One region of the Paenibacillus sp. JGP012 genome, then DNA from elsewhere that is predicted to be linked to it. Evidence: a T-box and tRNA genes for the amino acid it is inferred to sense, from the RefSeq annotation. Region 1 holds a T-box; the other regions hold tRNA genes.

Region 1 (4,723 bases):
GGACATTATCAAACAGCGTTTCGGCATCAGTAAATCGGCGTTCAAGCGTGCTCTTGGCAAGCTGATGAAGGATGGTCTGGTGGTGCAGAAGGAAAACTGGACGTATCTGTCCGAATCCGCACCGAAGCAGCAGCCAGAAGAGAAGTAAATGAAATTGAAAGTGCGGTGCCGACATGTCTTACCGGAAATTTGCCTACGTTTACGATGAATTAATGGAAGATATGCCTTATCCGGACTGGATAAGGTTTGCAAGAACAGCCTGGGAGCAGCATGGCATGCCCAAAAGTGTGGCAGAGCTTGGCTGTGGAACAGGTTCCATCACAATCCCGCTGGTAAACTCCGGTTTTGAGGTGACGGGCATTGATCTCTCGGCTGATATGCTGTCTGTTGCGCGCAGTAAAATGGAAGCCACTTCTCAGGGACATCGTCTGTACCGGGAAGGCAGCGTACGCTGGGTGCAGCAGGATATGCGGGACTGGAGAGTGCCTGAGCCTGTGGACTCGGTCATTTCATTCTGTGATTGTGTGAACTATCTTCTGGAATCCGAGGATGTCGTTCGTACTTTCGTGCGCACGTATGAGATGCTGAAGCCGGGAGGCACATTCCTGTTTGATGTGCATCATCCGAACACTTTAATCCGATACGATCAAGAGCAGCCTTTTGTACTGGATGAGCGCTCTGTATCCTACATCTGGACCTGTGATCTGGATCAGGACCGGTGTGAAATCGAGCATCATTTGAGTATTTTTTCACGTGTGGAGGATGGCAGCAAGGATACGTATCGGCGGTTCGAGGAAGTTCATGTGCAGCGTGCGTATGACCCGGATTGGATGAAGCTGGAGTTAAGCAAAGCGGGCTTTCGTGATGTGAAGGTCTATGCTGACTTTGAATGGAACGAGGCTGGGGATCATGCGGAGCGTTTGTTCTATGTAGCTGTGAAATGATCATTTATCATTCAAAATAACGAGCTGTCCTTAGACTGCATGCAAAATGCGGGCTGGGGGCAGTTTTTTTGAATAAGATATGCATAAAAGTATTGCTGCACAAGGTAAAAAGGAACATAATTAATATGTTTAGAAAGCGTTTTCTATAAAGGGGGAACATATCCATGGAAAGTACATATAAAACGAGATTGTGCAAAGAACAGCTGGATCTGATTATCAAGCAGCACCTGGACGCCTCGATTCAACATTATGAGGAAATGATTGACGGCTGGGCCAACCAGGCTTATAAAATAAAGCTTGGTGACGGACGAAACGTTGTCCTGAAGATTGCGCCTTCGGCTGCAACCCATATGATGCGCTGTGAACAGGATCTGATGACGACTGAAGTGCAAGCTCTCCGCCTTGTTGCCAAGCTGGGGGATGTTCCTGTGCCCAAGGTGCTCGCTTACGATGATTCATTAACGATGGCTCCAGCACAGTATTTTGTTATGGACTTTATGTCCGGGAGGCCGTACAACCAGATCAAGGCTGAATTTACACAGGAAGAACAGGATGGGATTGAGCAGCAATTAGGATTATACAATCGGCGGATCAATGAAATCCAAGGTGAACAGTTTGGTTATTTTTCGGGCAAGGACAGACAGCGTGCGACGTGGAGAGAAGCCTTTTCCGTGTTAATGGAGGATATGCTGGCAGATGGCGAGGCGGCCAAAGTTAATATCGGGATAGAGTACGATGAGCTGAGACGTTTGATTGAAGAAAAATCGGATGCATTGGATGAAGTAACCGAATCGGTTCTGATCAGCTGGGATCTGTGGGATGGCAATGTATTGGTGCAGGATAAGCAGATTACAGGCATTATAGATTTTGAACGCTCACTGTGGGGAGATCCGCTTATGGAGCATTATTTCAGCCATTTTAACTACACTCCAGGGTTTGTAAAAGGGTATGGCCGGGCAATTACTACGGAAAATGAGCATAAGCGCAGAAGTCTGTACGATCTGTACTTTGATCTGGCGCTGCGCATTGAATGTGACTACCGCCAGTACGATGATCAGGAACATATCCAGTCAACGATTCGTAATATGGAGGAAGGCATAACACGTTTTAAGCAAAGCTGAGCAAATAGTCTTGTTGTTAACGTTTAAGTTGCTATAAGGCGGGTTTATCGCCCAAAGGCATGAATATGACGCGTCGTATTGACTTTGTGCTTTCGTTTTTATATAATGTTCCCGATATTGTATACATATTTCGATGATAAGGATCAGTAGTGAATTCTGTACATCACAGAGAGTCGGCGGTTGGTGCAAGCCGATTGACAGTAATTTGCGAACTCGCCTTGGAGAAATGCGGTGATTACATGGTTTTATGCCTTGAGTGTAGAACGGGAAGGAAATCCGCATCGGTTAACCGCCGTTACAGGTCTAAAGGGAGTGGATGACGAAGCACGTTCGTCCGCTAACTAGGGTGGTACCACGGGAATTCAACCTCTCGTCCCTAGCGCTGCAAACGCTACGGGATGCTGAGGTTTTTTTGTTGCTTTAAAAGCGCGTATAAACCTGAAGGAGGAATATAGATGAGTGAGAATCACCAGCCGAAGCACGGCTATCAGCCGCAAGTGATGGAGAAAAACTGGCAGCAATACTGGGATGAAAATAAAACGTTTAAAACAGGTGAGGACCCGTCCAAACCGAAGTTTTATGCACTGGATATGTTCCCGTATCCGTCCGGCTCGGGACTGCACGTAGGTCACCCGGAAGGTTATACTGCAACAGACATCGTATCCCGTTACAAACGGATGCGTGGATACAATGTATTGCATCCAATGGGTTGGGACGCTTTCGGTCTGCCTGCGGAGCAGCATGCACTGGATACAGGGGAACACCCGCGTCACATTACTTTCCGTAATATCGATAACTTCCGTCGTCAGATCAAGTCGCTCGGATTCTCGTATGACTGGGATCGCGAGATCAGCACAACGGACCCCGAGTATTACAAATGGACACAATGGATCTTCATCCAGCTCTACAAAAAGGGTCTGGCTTATGTCGATGAAGTGCCAGTCAACTGGTGTGAAGCGCTGGGTACGGTGCTTGCGAACGAAGAAGTTATTGATGGCAAGAGTGAACGTGGTGGACATCCGGTTGTGCGCAAACCGATGCGTCAATGGGTGCTGAAAATTACAGAATATGCAGAGCGTTTGCTCGAGGATCTGGAAGAACTGGATTGGTCCGAAAGCATCAAGGATATGCAGCGCAACTGGATCGGCAAATCAACCGGGGCTGAAGTTGTTTTTGCGATTGAAGGCCGTGAAGAGGTTATTAAAGTATTTACGACCCGTGCGGATACATTGTTCGGTGCAAGCTTTGCCGTTCTGGCGCCAGAGCATGAACTGGTAGATGTCATTACGTCTGAAGCACAACGTGAAGCGGTTAAGGCTTATCAGGAGCAGGCTGCTCGCAAGAGTGATCTGGAACGTACCGATCTGGCCAAAGACAAAACCGGTGTGTTCACAGGTGCATATGCAATCAATCCGGTTAACGGAGCGAAGCTGCCAATCTGGATTGCGGATTATGTACTGGCTGGTTATGGTACTGGTGCTGTAATGGCTGTTCCGGGTCATGATGCACGTGACTGGGAATTTGCAACGCAATTCAACCTGAATATCATCGAAGTTATTGAAGGCGGAGATGTGACCAAAGAGGCGTTTACAGGCGACGGATCACACGTGAACTCCGACTTCCTGAACGGATTGAATAATGCAGAGGCTGCGGCGAAGATGATTGCCTGGCTCGAAGAGCAAGGCAAAGGACAAGGAAAAACAACGTATCGTCTGCGAGACTGGCTGTTCAGCCGTCAACGTTACTGGGGAGAGCCGATTCCGATTCTGCATTTGGAGGACGGAACGATGAAGACCGTACCGGAAGATCAGCTGCCGTTGCTGCTGCCGGATATTGATCAGATCAAACCATCGGGCACAGGTGAATCACCACTGGCCAATGTGACCGATTGGGTGAATACCGTTGATCCGGAAACGGGCATGAAGGCTCGTCGCGAAACGAATACCATGCCGCAGTGGGCAGGAAGCTGCTGGTATTACCTGCGGTTCATAGATCCGCACAATGACAAGGAACTGATCTCTCAGGAGAAACAGCAGCAATGGCTGCCGGTTGATCTGTATATCGGTGGAGCGGAGCATGCGGTACTTCACTTGCTGTATGCACGTTTCTGGCACAAAGTGCTGTATGATCTGGGTGTGGTACACACAAAAGAGCCGTTCCAAAAACTGGTGAACCAAGGAATGATTCTGGGTACCAACAATGAAAAAATGAGTAAATCTCGCGGTAATGTCATTAACCCGGATGAGATTGTTAACGAATTCGGTGCAGATACACTGCGTTTGTATGAGATGTTCATGGGGCCTCTGGAAGCGACCAAACCTTGGAATGCTAACGGGGTAGAGGGAATGCATCGTTTCTTGTCCCGCGTATGGCGTCTATTCATTAACGAAGACACTGGCGCGATTAATGAGAAAATTACAGCTGACGGTGGAACCGACGAGTTCAAACGAACAACTCACAAAACGATCAAAAAAGTAACGGAAGATCTGGAGCATCTGCGTTTTAATACTGCAATCAGTCAGCTGATGATCTTCATCAACGATGCGTACAAAGCAGATACTCTGCCTCGTGAAGCGATGGAAAACTTTGTTCAGCTGCTGTCACCTCTGGCGCCGCATATGGCGGAAGAGCTGTGGAGCCGTCTGGGGCATGAGGGTG
Region 2 (4,723 bases), on a different contig from region 1:
ATGTTGAAATTTCGACAGTAAAGATTACAAAAAAGTCATTAATGTTTAACCAGGTACGGAGTTGGTTATTAAACCAATTTGTCAAGAGTTAAAAGTTGGATGGGTGGATATTATTATAAAGTGAAAATTTGAGTTTTGTTGCATATATTGACAAAATGTATTTTATTGCATATCATAAATTTATTCATACAAATTATGTATTTAATTAGATTTTATTGGTTGATTCATGTGATGCAGCTAAGCTTAGCGTGAAAGATTAGCCAGCAGATAGACATGTGAGAGAGCGATATTTGTGAATTGGGGAGCGTGTTGTCTTTTGAAAGCAAAAAAATGGGTTACGTTTGTGCTCGCGTGTTCGATGGTTTTTTCTGGAGTGGGCATGGAAATTTTGCCTACAGCAACCGTATCTGCTGCTGATGCCTCAGGTACAACGGCAAGTATGTCTGATATTTTGAAAAACCAACGTCCTGATGGGGGGTGGAGAAAGGATTACAGCCAGACATCGGGGGAGTGGGCCAAATCAACAATTGATAACAAAGCTACATATTCAGAGATTAGAAGACTTGCAAGCGAATTCAAAAAAACAAATGATCCGCGATACTCGGCTGCAGCAATCAAAGGCATTAACTTTTTGCTGAATATGCAGTATTCGAATGGCGGATGGCCGCAGGTTTACCAGAGCTCCGGTTATCATAAACATATTACGTATAATGACGACGCTATGATTAATGTGATGTACATGCTCGATGAGGTTGCGGGGCGCAAAGGAGACTTTTCCTTTATTGACAGCTCACTTGCAAATCGCAGTAAAAATGCGGTGTCCAAAGGTGTGGATGCCATCCTGAATACACAGGTAGTATCCGGTGGCAGGCCTACGGCTTGGGGCCAGCAGCATGATTCGAGCTCACTTAAACCAGCGGGAGCCAGAATTTATGAAGTACCTTCATTAACGGCAGCGGAAAGTGTAAACATTGTGAAATTTCTGAAGACCAGACCGGCCAATTCCAGAATTACGGCATCTATCAAAGGTGCAGAAGCCTGGTTTAATAAAGTGAAAATTACAGGTTATCGCTATGAAAGAGCAAATGGGGACAGCCGGATTATTGCAGATTCAAGTGCAGCACCGATCTGGGCGCGTTTTTATGAACTTGGCACAGACAAACCGATCTTTGTCGGTCGGGACGGGATTGTGAAATACAAGCTTAGTGATATTGAAAAAGAAAGAAGAGGCGGGTATGCATGGTATGGCAGCTGGCCGTCCAAGCTGTAATCATGCAGCGTTCAGCTAATGCAGCTCCAGTATAAATATAGCCAGATTATGCAAGTGCGAACCGGATATGAATCTGATTCGCGCTTGTTGGTTTTATTTTGTTGTTGACAAGAGAAAAGGTACATGATATATTATATCTTGTCGCCGATATTACTTGGTGAGACACAAAATATGCGGTCGTGGCGGAATTGGCAGACGCGCACGGTTCAGGTCCGTGTGGGCTAACCCCCCGTGGAGGTTCGAGTCCTCTCGACCGCATCATGAAAAGGCTCTTTCAGGATCATCCTGAAAGAGCCTTTTACTTTTTGGATCAAGGAATCGTGATTATTCTATGTTCCTGGCTTCCATTTGGGCGTCGTTGTACTGTCAGAAATGTAGCAAACGGTGGCGTTTATAAGGAGGCCGTTACTGTAATGTTATCCATATTAGGCCCCTCTGTCCCTGTTGTGACAATTCGAAGTGTGTTCATCCCTGAGTTCATAGGGATTTGAACGATTTTCTCACCCCAAGTCGACCAGCTGCCGGTTGCACTGAAGGGTTCATTGCTGATTATTTTGGTACCGTTTACATAGATGTCGAGAGTGCGTGTGCCGCTTTCCAAAGCGTAACGAAACTTTACGTTTTTAGTGCCAGTCGTCATGTTATTGATGTTATTCCATTCAATGGATGAGCCCGTTAAAGCGTTAAAGTTTACATATCCGGTACCTGTATAACCGGGGTAGATGGTTTCGATAACTGCATTTGTCAGCTGAGTGCTGCTCTCGGCTTCATAGGTTGTGCCTGTGGCCGGAGACGAAGAAGTGTTAGAAAACTGCCAGTAATCGAAGTTGAACAGTTGACCTGATCCGCTGCCAGTAAAGACTAGAAAGACATTGCGGACCCCTGTTGCCCCGGTAACGGCAGTTTCGACTTCCAGCCAGTTCTGTGAACCGCCAGTAGTGGGGACATTCAGAGTGCCAGCGAGAGGACCAGAGACGCTATCCAGACGAATCTCGATTTTCCCTCCACCTGATGCAGAAGCAACATGGGCTTTAAAAGTCTGAGCTCCGCTGGAACCAAAATCTGCTTTACTTACCGCGACCCAATCTCCATTGTGTATTTGGGTTACCTGCTGATTGTTTATTGGACCGCCAGGTGCATTCGATTTTTCCGTCTGAATTCCGCCATTCCAGGCAAAGGTCTCTGCTTCGACACGGTTATATGGATTCAGATTGGATAGCTGGGGAACTCCAGCATAATTCGCAGTCACTTCCTGAATTGTACCATTGGTGTTGTGCTGCAATTTGTTAATATGTGGCGAGCGATAACCCATTCCTGAACCATATAGAGCCAGACTGACGGTTTGAGCGTGATACACGACGTACCATTCATTATTGAATTGAAAAACCGAATGGTGGTTGTTGCCGCCTGCACCAAAGAATACCCCCGGGTTTTTCAGAAAATGTCCTTCGTATGTAAAGGGGCCCATGGGGCTGGAGCTTACCATATATCCAATTTCGCCTGGGGGAATGTTGGATGGGTGTACGCCGCCAAAGTTAATACAATAGGAGTAATAATACTTGCCATTGTATTTGTGAATGCCCGAGTCCTCCAGAATGAAGGGAGCATCAATTGTTGATGCGCTGCCAACTATACTGGTCATATCGGGACCGAGTTTGATAACCCGGGCTGTTTTGGGATTGGCTCGCTGCTCCTGAGTGGGGTTCGAGCCGCCGGGAATTCCACCGCCTGCATACAAATATCCTGTCCCATCGTCGTCCACAAAAACAGCAGGGTCGAAAAGCCAAACCACGCCTGCCATGCCCGGGGTATTTGTTGTTAAAAGGGCTTTACCAATTGGATCTGTCCACGGCCCAACAGGGCTATCTGCCGTTAGAACACCGATACCGCCAGTACCGTTAGCAAAGTAAAGGAAAAACTTGTCTTTGCCATTGATATTTTTGACTGCAGCTGCGGGGGCCCAGGATGCGCCTGCCCATTTGGCTATCCCTTGTCCACCGTTTGCTCCGTTCGCACCGGCAACGGGAATAGCTCCGTGATCCGTCCAGTTTACCATGTCGGCAGACGAGATAACAAATACGCTTTTCAGATTGGCAAAAGTGTTATCCTTGATGGAGCCATCGCTGTTGTACTCATAATTGTCACTGGACATGTAGAGATAGACACGTCCGTTATAGGTTAATGCAAAAGGATCGGCTCCGAGATGATGATCGATTAGCGGATTTGCATTTCCGATCTGTTTGGCGATGGCGGAGCTTGCAGCAGAGGCCTGATTTATGGGCACACAACTTAGAATTAATGCAATGACAAGAAGCGTGATTCCATATAATCTGTACATCAAGTTTTGTCCTCCTTAAAAAAACGAGTTGGTATGTGATAAATAACCCCGTGCATCAGCTAATTGGTATGTAGTACCTGCTGAACACGGGGCTTGGCTATTTATTGCCTTGATTAAAAAGGGAGAATCCAATGTGGGTTATCAGACTTGTCCTAAACAACACAATAAAATAAAGGATGAAAGCTGTATTTAGGAGGCAGCCGTTACGGTAATATTATCAATATTCGGTCCTTCAGTACCTGTGGTAACGATTCGAAGGGTATTTACACCTGAATTCATAGGAACCTGAATGGTTTTCTCACCCCAGGTGGACCAGCTTCCTGTTGCAGTGAAGGGTTCATTGCTGAGCACTTTGGTGCCATTCACGTAGATGTCCAGATTACGAGTACCGCTCTCCTGGGCGTAACGGAACTTTACGTTTTTGGTACCTGTTATCGTGTTGTTGATGCTATTCCATTGAATGGCCGAGCCTGTGTACGCGTTAAAGTTCACATATCCTGATCCCGTATATCCCGGGTAAAGTGTTTCGATGACTGCATCTGTCAACGTTGTTCCCGTCTCGGCTTCATATGTGGTGCCAGTGCCTACATTCCCGCCTCCAGTGCCACCAGAGAGATTAGCAACAAATGTAGTTACACTCTGTGCAGGAAGCTGAGCTGTGAACGCGCCATTGGAAACATTAATGGGTGCAAGACTTGCCAGATTACGGCTGCTGTCCGTCACATACGAGGATACAGTGGAGGCATTGCCATTTTGCAGCACAAACCGCTGACTGGTTGCTGAATTGCCGCGGTTAATTGCGACGATGACAACTTTGTTGTCTCCTTTATAAGCCGAAACGTAAGTGTTGGTATCCGGGTTTTTGGTTGCATCTACACGAACATAGCCTGGACGAACAAATTTGGAGAAATGGGCCATGTTGTAACCACGTTTACTGATCGTGCCATCTTCCTTCATCGGTCCGTATTGTCTGCGGATATACCACCATACATAAGCTTGGAAATCACCTTCTACCATGGCGCTATGCATGTGGTACGATACGTCCAGAGCCTCTGGCCAGCGGTCTGCGGAATTGTTGTCACTGTTAGGGTAATACACTTCTGTCATCCAAAGTT
Region 3 (4,723 bases), on a different contig from region 1:
AAGCTGGGGAGAGGCAAAATGGGAATGGAGCATATTGAATTTCAGCCTCTCAAGCTGATTCAGCAAATTGTGAAGACCCATGAGCCAGCGGCTGTTAATAAACAAATCCGGTTGTTCTGCCATGCGGATCTGAGCATGCCTGATGTGCTCTGGGGTGATCCGCTGAGACTTCGGCAGGTACTGGATAATCTGCTGAGCAATGCGGTTAAATTCACGGAAAAGGGTGAAGTACAGCTGCAAGTGGATGTGAAGCAGCATTCACAGGAGGAAACGATGCTCACATTCTCGGTTCGGGACACAGGCATCGGAATACCTTCGAATCAGATAGATCAACTGTTTGATGCCTTCACTCAATCCGATATATCCCATGCGAGAAGGTTTGGCGGAAGTGGTCTGGGATTAACCATTTGCAAAGAGCTATTAGAGCTGATGAACGGCAGCATTACAGTGCATAGCGTGGAAGGAAAAGGAACGGAGTTCCATGTAATGGTCCCGTTCCTAAGCAGACAGAGTATTACTAATGCAGGATAGGAAAAATTGCATAACATTAGGCAGCCGGAGCAATCCGGCTGTTTTTTTATATGGATATTATTGTTCTGCGAACTGACGTTCTGTTATAATGCTAGTGTGTTATACGGGGGAGGAACATCATGAGTAAAAGACGCAGCAGCAGAAAAGGCAGTAGAGGAAACCGTCGATTCATCAAACAAATGCTGACATTAGCAGGTATGGTATTGATTGCATTATATGCCTGGGCAGGTGGAGAGTGGCCGCAGCAATTCCCTTCTCCATTCAATGCTACCGACAAGGGTGTTGATCATACGATTACTTTTCCTGCAGATCGTTATCCCGAGACAGCGAACCATATTCGCAAGGCGATCGAGGCGGGGCATTCGGATGTTTGCACGATTGACCGAAAGGGCGCTGAAGGGAACAGAGAGCTCTCGCTCCGAGGTGTGCCGGTGAAAAAAGGCAAGGATCGGGATGAGTGGCCTATGGCGATGTGTGCCGAAGGGGGAACGGGAGCAGATATCCAGTATATTACACCCAAAGATAATCGCGGTGCAGGCTCTTGGGTAGGCAATCAGTTAAGTACATATCCGGACGGTACGCGTGTCAGATTTGTTGTGAAGTAGTATTGTTGAATAAACAATAACCATAAGAAAAGAAAAACCAGACGTCTATCGTCTGGTTTTTTGAATATAGGCGTGCTGTTATATAAGTTGAACCAAAGATTTTGCACAGTCCACTCCGATGACAGAATAACTGGAGAGTAGCAGTTATCCCCAGATTTTTTCGATTCCCTTTTCCAAAGGGAAAAATCCGGTGATAAAGGTGAAGCTTATGCTTCCGATGTAGCTTTCTTGCGGTAAGCTTTTAGCTATTGAAGTGTGCTGAGGTTCTCTAGGAGCGTGGTTCGACAGCTGGGCGACCCAGATGTTATACAAGCTGCATAGTACCCAGATGGTGAGAACGAAGGGTCAACAGGCGAGTCACCTGTTCAACTTCATCAAATGGAATCCACACATTGCCCTGTACAGTGCGCAAGGAGAGAATGGAACTGTCCGCTGTGCGTTCCGGGAAGCCGGTTACGGTCTGCCCGCTCGTATTACGGACCATAACCTGTTGTTTGCGTCGAATGGCAATTTCTACCTCTTTTTTCATATGTCATTACTCCTGATTAATAAGATATTTATTGCAAGGTTAAAGTTTTCAATGGTTAATTTGTCTTCTTTATATAGTCTATCAGAACTAGGTATGGATTTCCAGTAAAGAAATAATTCAGTCGTTCTAGGTGAATTGACTTAGCAAAGACGTTTAGCGTTACTGAACATCGTCTTCGGGGTTATATGTAGATAAGAAAGAGGAGGGGAACGGGATGACAAAATTGCTGGTAGGGCTTGCTCATACAGAGCAGGAGGCTATTATTTTATTAAATAATCTTAGAAGAGAAGGCATTGAGGAGAAGCATTTGGGTGCTGTAGCGAAGGAGCAGCTTGATCTTGAGATGATTAGTGAGCAAACAGGGCTGCCGAAACCACTCAAGGGTGCTGGAACGAATGGCGCATTTGGAGCGCTCAAGGGCATATTGGCTGGATTGGGGAAACGCATGCATCAGACGGCATCCATCGGAACAGCGGTACGACGATTGGCGGGCAATGAGATTGGCAATGAGACAGATGATCTGGTCTTAACGCTAACGGGTGCAGGCATCACGGAAGAGGATGCCCGTTATTATGAGGAATGGCTGCTGCAAGGTCATATTCTGATCTTTGTAGAGTGCAGCGAGGAACAGGCAGAGCATGTAAAAACAATTTTGCATTTTTAGTTTAATTTAAGGCTGATTTTAGGTTTCTTTAATGTTGGGGAGGTATTCTTATATCACACCTCCCTTAATATAGATGGTTTACCGGAAGTCCGGGACCGCAACTCGGACTTTCTAGGCACTGTAAGCTGACGCTTGCAGTGCCTGTTTCATTTTTTTAGGAAAAAGGGTTGCATTATTAATTTATTCATGATAAGATATTTCTTGTCGCCAAGAAAATATTACATATGCCGGGGTGGCGGAATTGGCAGACGCACAGGACTTAAAATCCTGCGGTAGGTGACTACCGTACCGGTTCGATCCCGGTCCTCGGCATCTTAAAAGAGAAGGAAACTCCTTGATACATAAGGGGTTTTCTTTTTTTATGTCTTCAAATGAAAAATGGGATTCACAGGTATTAAGTGTCTTTTTTATTTCTGGGGGCAGATTGGGGACGAACTTTAGGATTGGATACATCGAGGTGTGCTGTATCTATTCTCTTGGAACAAAAAAGGAACCATACTTATCTCTCATCTTTCGCTGAGCATCAATACCCTCTTCATAAGAAGAAGCTGAGACAATAAAAAATAATTTTTTATTCTGTCCCCAATCGCTCGCTATATTAACATGTTCGAAAGTGTCATCAAACCAGATCATACTTGAAGTTAAAAACTCCCCTGGTGTTGAAGGTTTATGATAAACAAGATTTCCCATATTGATGCCATTCTTTCTATCAAGTATATAGGTATCGAGGGTTTCATTCTTTTTGGTAAAATCTAAGTTATCAATCGTTACTGAACCTTTAAATACATGTTGTTGAAACAAAGGTCGGTACAGTGTTCCTGATACTTTTATTGTAGTACCCTCCACTGAAGAAGGGTCATTCTCATAGAAACTTACAGCTGGGGATATTATGTTTATCTCTTTGGGGAATTTATAGAAGTATAAAAAAAGTGCTGTTACAATTCCTAAAATAACGATCACAGATATTGTTACTTTAAATACTTTGGACTTCATAAAGACACCTTCTACTCTCGTAAAATTTAATAAGATTTGTGCGGAGTGATAATTCACATTTCGTCACAAATCTTTTTTATGCTACGGTACTAAAACAGTAGTGCTGGGGTAGAAGGAGTTTTTACAGGAATTGCTTTAACTGTTTTATCTCCAACTTCTCACAATTTAGTGACTTTAACAAGTGCATTTAAAATAGAAAATAAAAAAATTTCGCAATAAAAATTATTAAAATAATACTTCCCTAATTTTTCCCTCCACCCCGCATAGCTCATAAACACAACCCTTGCATAATACATATCAGAAAGTGGATTCGGCTGTCTCTTTATGAAGTAAGATCACAATGGTGTATACTATCCATAGGAAGATATTCCCTTTCACCCTGCCTGCGGATTGAGTTCCAATACAATATTACACATCTTTGGAGTGCCTGTGTAATTTTCACATGTGAACGAGTATCCAGTCATCAACCTATACAACAATTTAATGGACGGAGGACTCTATTTATGTTGAAACAGCTTAAACCCTACAAGGTGTTACAGGAGCGCAGAATCGAAGAACTGCAATCGGATGCGTACCTGCTGGAACATGAGAAATCCGGTGCTCACATTGTACTGCTATCCAACAGCGACGATAACAAGGTGTTCAGCATTGGCTTTCGCACACCTCCCGAGGATGATACCGGGGTAGCCCATATTCTGGAGCACTCCGTGCTCTGCGGGTCGAAGAAGTTCCCGGCCAAAGATTCCTTTGTGGAGCTGCTGAAGGGGTCCCTGAATACATTTTTGAATGCGATGACGTATCCTGACAAAACGATCTATCCGGTGGCCAGCCGCAATGATCACGATTTCCATAACTTGATGGATGTGTATCTGGATGCGGTGTTAAATACGAACATCTATGAGAATGAAAAAATATTTCTGCAAGAGGGCTGGAATTACAATCTCACTTCCGCGAATGATGAGCTGACGTACAACGGCGTTGTATATAACGAGATGAAGGGTGCCTTTTCTTCGCCAGAACGGTTGGTGAGACGTGAAGTGCTGAACTCCCTTTTCCCGGATACAACGTATTCCTGTGAGTCAGGGGGATTCCCGGAGGCGATTCTGGACCTGACCTATGAAGGGCTGCTCGATTTCCACAAACGATACTATCATCCGTCCAACAGCTACATCTACCTGTACGGTGACATGGACATGGAAGAGAAGCTGCAATGGCTGGATGAAAATTACCTGAGCAGCTATGATCGGATCGAGATTGACTCGGAGATCAAGCTGCAACCTGCCTTCCCGGCGCGGGTGGATGCGGTGAAGTCGTACTCTGCGGGAAGCACGGAATCCGAAGTGGACAACAGCTTTTTGACCTATAATGCGGTGATTGGCACAAGTCTGGACAAGGAACTGA
Region 4 (4,723 bases), on a different contig from region 1:
CCAGACTGCGAGCCGGAACGATATCATTGTCAATCCGATCTCCAATCATCACCGCTTCCTCCGGGGCACAACCAGCCTGTTTCAGGGCAACCGCATACAATTCCGGGTCGGGCTTGGACACTCCTTCTTCTGCCGAGCAGGCCAGTACATGAACATATTTTCGAAGTCCATAACTCTCCAGCCGCATTTCAGTCCCCGGGCTCTGATTCGCAATAATGCCTATGTGATAGTGCTGCGACAGCTGCTTGAGCACCTTGGCTGCAGAAGGAAATGGCCGCTCCAGCTCTTTGTGGAATTTCAGCTTGTCCTGAATCTGCTTGCGGTGACCTTCATCCTGAATGTATGTCCGCATAGCTACCTTCATAGGCCATTGTTCGTAGTTCTGGTAACATTGCTCAAACAGCTCCCGTACATCCTCAATCTTTACAGGATAGCCGTAAGCATTCGCCTCACGCACAAACTGCCCGATAATATCGTCAACAGGCTCCCATTCATCCACCAGCGTATCCCCTACATCAAAAAACAACCACTTCAACCCGGCAATATCCGGCAAGCCAATTCCTCCTTGTACGCCGCTCAATGAAGATCCCGTGCGCGCATGCTGTATCCATAAAAAAAGAAGACCCACGACAAGCATGAGTCTCCTCAGATTCCGTTAGTCCATACCTGCAATTATAACAGGCACCTTACACAGGATCAATCATAAGCTGCTTGCTTCAGCTTCGAGTTTATTGCAACTATTAAGCAAGAATCCAACTTCTCCATTTAACGAATACACAATTTTGTCCGCACCCATACCTCGATAAATGCCTTTTGGATGACTTTGCTCCGTTATCACACACAGAGACTTGGATGTCCAGGAGCGAACAATCTGCAGGTAACGGCAAGTCAGGTTCAGACTGTTCTCAAAAATAAATACGTTGCCTACGCTCGTCTGCGGCAAAAACCATTTTTGAGCTGCTGCTGTATTCATACGAATCACATGCTCTACTCCGATCCGGCGGAGCTTACGCTCCTCACCCGCACTGTTTGTCAGAACGGCAAAAGGCATTTTTTTGTACATCAGCAGCTTCACAAATTTACGTCCAGCTTCATTCGGAGCGGTTACTAAAATCATCTCTGTATCCATCATTCGTTCCTCCCTTGGCGTGAAAAGACAACAAAAAAGAAGCGTGGGGACCAAGGCCTCCGAAACGCTTCTTAAATAATCCATGGAGAAAACGCCATGGACCAGCGTGCGGTTTGTTGCCTCTCCCTTTAACGCTTACGAGGTTAGCTGACGGATTCGGGCGCGAGAGTCGCCCTATTTCCGGCTGTCACCGGAAAATTCACCCCATGGATGTCTGCTGCTGTAATGCAGCACATCCTGTTGGTTCCCCCGTTTTCCACCCACGATGAATGGAAACTCAGCGATTGAAACATCGTTCGTAAATCTTGCATGTAAGACCGATCGATATCATCGTCTGTTTCGTTTTTCAGGTACAATATAATTAAAATTCAAATTACGCTTTGAATCATACACCCGTGCCATGATCATGTAAAGTCCGGGCAGATCACCGAATCGTCAGAATTCCGGCAATAAGCTTCAATAATAACGCTTACAATGAGCTTATACGCTATCCAACTCTTCCAAGCTGTCTAATTCTCGCCCGCACAAAAATTGTTCAAGCGAATTGCATTCCTTCTATGAATAAAGTCGAGCCGATGAGGATAATAGTGTTCTCTGTAAATTGATTTTGCATTATTTAATTGCATAAAATATAATAAACATATCAATATAATATGCTGGAGGCGATCCCCATGTCAGTCTATGATTACAAAGTAAATACTCTTCGCGGACAAGAGATTGAAATGTCCCAATATCGCGGTAAAGTGTTGTTAATTGTAAATACCGCAAGCCAGTGCGGCCTCACTCCTCAATTCAAGGGCCTGCAGGAGCTGCAGGACCAATTCCAGGATGCTCCTTTCGAGGTCCTTGGATTTCCCAGCAACCAGTTTGCCCAGGAGAAGGGATCCTCTGATGACATCGCTGAGTTCTGTCAGATGAACTATGGCGTAAGCTTCCCTATGTTTGAGAAGATTGACGTTAACGGTGCCAGTGCTCACCCGCTATTCCAGCATATTACGAAGGAAGCGCCAGGTCTGCTCGGCTCCAAGGCCATCAAATGGAACTTCACAAAATTCCTTGTCGATCAGGAAGGGAACGTTGTGAAGCGTTATGCTCCCCAGACTACACCCGATAAAATTGTAGAGGATATTCAGAAATTATTGAAATAAATAACACACATTTCTACACTTTGAAAAAAGCTGCCCCAAACCACAGAGCCTCGGTTCTGCTCGGTTTACAGGGTGGCTTTTTTACGCAGCTAATGAAACTTATCTCCGACTGTTGTCGCCCTTTAGCTGTTATTTATGCAGGATCAAAAGACAAAAAAAGAAGCCTCCCGTACAGGGAAGCTTCCTTCAATAACGCTTCATATGATGCGGTCGAGAGGACTCGAACCTCCACGGGCGTACGCCCACTACCCCCTCAAGATAGCGTGTCTGCCATTCCACCACGACCGCATGTCGTAAATTATCGGCAACAGAATTGATTATACCGGAATGTTATCTAAATGTAAAGCATTTATTTGAATACGCCAAAAATCAGTCATATTTCCCCGAATGTGCGCATATCCTGAATCTGATTCCGAAAAAATGCCAAGGCCGCAGTGGAACCAGAATGAATTTCTTGCAGCATCGTATTTTCAAATATTATTTCTAAAGGAGAATAAGATAATTGTTATATTATATAACATGAAAAATAACAAATAACGAAATTTAAGCTATTTTTCAATGCAAACCATTGACAAAACACGGATAATTATGTGAATATATATATCATATAATTCGGATTTAAGCACATAAGATTTAGAAAAGAGTATTTTATGTAATATAAAATAACACAAAAAAGCACTGGAGGCGAAAGATCGTGAACCGTGGCAATAAGCTGCTAGATTACGTGAAGCTGCTTGATCCTTCTGTTCAGGTTGGAGGGTTCTCCCATTTCTTCGGCATGGATACACATATCAAGGAAGGCACCATCCGTACAGCCGAGGATCTTGAATCGTTCATGCGCTGCCAGCTGCATCCCAGTCTGGTTCGTCTTGAAGGTATGGCCATCAAAGGCATATATACCGCAATCGATCACAAAGACACTTGGCGCATCGCCCTGATCGACAAGCTTGTTCACGTGCAGCGAACACCTGCCGAGCTTAGAGAAAAGGCAGCTACCATCGGCAAGCGTTTAATCAAGCTATCTCACGCCCTGCATCCCTGGATCGACTTCAAACCGCTTGAACAGATTTTCACCAAATACAGTTCTGTCGGCTGTCTCCCCACCGTTCACGCCTGGATTAACCACCACCTCGACATCCCCGTCGAAGAGGCGGTCCTCGGTTATCTGCATTCAGCCATGTATGCCTGTATATCCGAAGCCTCCAAAGCTATTCCTCTAAGCGAGAATGTCACCAAGGATCTGCTCGGTCGCCTGACCACAGACCTTGAGCACGAATGGAAGACCGTGAGTGCTTCTTCTCCAGATGGACACATGCACCCTGCATCACTGTCTATGAAGACGTTATTCCCCAGCTTCCATATGCTCGGAGCCGGGCTTCACGCTTACAGAGCATGAGCACCTCCCCAACAAACCTCTCTTGATTCCATTCAAAAACACGCCGCAACCCCCTTGCTGGCGTGTTTTTTCGTTTATGAAGGCTTGCTACATATGGCCTTGGAGGTCCATAAACAGCGCATATACGTCATTTTAATTCAAAAAATACACTTATTTCCGTATTTTTTAATTGTTAGATGACGCATTTACGTATATAATGGAGATTACAGCTCGCATTTCTATTCAGTTTACACGAAGAAACGCCTGCTGAATACTATAATTCCACTCAGGGGTGAACCCTTTTGAACAAGAAGAAACCCGTCACTCCGTTCGGTTGGGCTATCAAACGGCGACTAACCGAACTGCAGATTGACCAAAAAACCTTTTGCGAACAGCATGGCATCCCACCCTACCGCCTGTCCAATCTTATTCACGGCACACGTAAAGCTACGAGATTCAGGCATCAGGTCGCTGATATTTTGGACATACCAGAGGAGCTGCGATAACATCTTTTATCCAAGGAGGACTTCACTCATGAGACACATGACATCGGACCTCGAAAGCCTGTCGTTCCAGTCCACCAATCATCAGCTAATCATCATTGATCAACATTGGATCATCCGAAGCTGCAACCGGGCCTGGGAGCGTGGATTCTACAAACCTTTCTCACACTCAGGCAGCCGCCATAACCATTACCTTCACCTGATGGAAGCGTGGACAGCACAAAGGGATGTTCCACCAACCAGGTTTGCGCAGCATCTGAGGCATAACGTTGTACCTTTCAAGCAAGCTCATACATACGACATCTCTGTGACCACTCCGTTCAATGAAGAAAAGTGGTTTCTTGTAGAGCTAACCCCGTTACATGACGGCCCCATATTCGGCGATAACCTTGCTTTGATTGCCCATACAGATATCACCGAACAGAAAAGGACCGAGCAGCAGTTAAGACAAGCCCTGACTGAAGCACGCACATTGTATGGCCTGCTGCCCATTTGCGCCGTTTGCAAACACATCAAGGACGAATCCGACGAATGGAGCTCCGTGGAAAGTTATCTGGAGAAACATACC

The links. The T-box of region 1 lies ahead of leuS (leucine--tRNA ligase). A T-box ahead of a tRNA ligase gene usually reads a tRNA of that ligase, here a tRNA-Leu.
Region 2: it encodes a tRNA-Leu, which carries the amino acid that the T-box ahead of leuS (leucine--tRNA ligase) is inferred to sense. The anticodon was not compared.
Region 3: it encodes a tRNA-Leu, which carries the amino acid that the T-box ahead of leuS (leucine--tRNA ligase) is inferred to sense. The anticodon was not compared.
Region 4: it encodes a tRNA-Leu, which carries the amino acid that the T-box ahead of leuS (leucine--tRNA ligase) is inferred to sense. The anticodon was not compared.

What each region holds. Positions count from the first base shown of each region.
Region 1 is NZ_JACHKG010000004.1:217,484-222,206, forward strand. It holds gene HNR77_RS07495 (CvfB family protein) at 1-148, shown strand, start outside; gene HNR77_RS07500 (class I SAM-dependent DNA methyltransferase) at 174-944, shown strand; gene HNR77_RS07505 (phosphotransferase family protein) at 1,109-2,065, shown strand; T-box leader at 2,190-2,446, shown strand; gene leuS (leucine--tRNA ligase) at 2,521-4,723, shown strand, end outside.
Region 2 is NZ_JACHKG010000001.1:264,201-268,923, forward strand. It holds gene pelA (pectate lyase) at 317-1,270, shown strand; tRNA gene HNR77_RS01245 (tRNA-Leu) at 1,444-1,528, shown strand; gene HNR77_RS01250 (carbohydrate-binding protein) at 1,662-3,608, opposite strand; gene xynC (glucuronoarabinoxylan endo-1,4-beta-xylanase XynC) at 3,798-4,723, opposite strand, start outside.
Region 3 is NZ_JACHKG010000034.1:38,147-42,869, reverse strand. It holds gene HNR77_RS25980 (sensor histidine kinase) at 1-531, shown strand, start outside; gene HNR77_RS25975 (NucA/NucB deoxyribonuclease domain-containing protein) at 651-1,136, shown strand; gene HNR77_RS25970 (hypothetical protein) at 1,441-1,665, opposite strand; gene HNR77_RS25965 (general stress protein) at 1,880-2,329, shown strand; tRNA gene HNR77_RS25960 (tRNA-Leu) at 2,556-2,641, shown strand; gene HNR77_RS25955 (hypothetical protein) at 2,798-3,322, opposite strand; gene HNR77_RS25950 (insulinase family protein) at 3,826-4,723, shown strand, end outside.
Region 4 is NZ_JACHKG010000041.1:2,908-7,630, forward strand. It holds gene HNR77_RS27305 (HAD family hydrolase) at 1-580, opposite strand, end outside; gene HNR77_RS27310 (hypothetical protein) at 701-1,129, opposite strand; cyclic di-AMP (ydaO/yuaA leader) riboswitch at 1,247-1,422, opposite strand; gene HNR77_RS27315 (glutathione peroxidase) at 1,801-2,277, shown strand; tRNA gene HNR77_RS27320 (tRNA-Leu) at 2,483-2,565, opposite strand; gene HNR77_RS27325 (urease accessory protein UreF) at 2,972-3,673, shown strand; gene HNR77_RS30020 (XRE family transcriptional regulator) at 3,955-4,158, shown strand; gene HNR77_RS27330 (nitrogen regulation protein NR(II)) at 4,187-4,723, shown strand, end outside.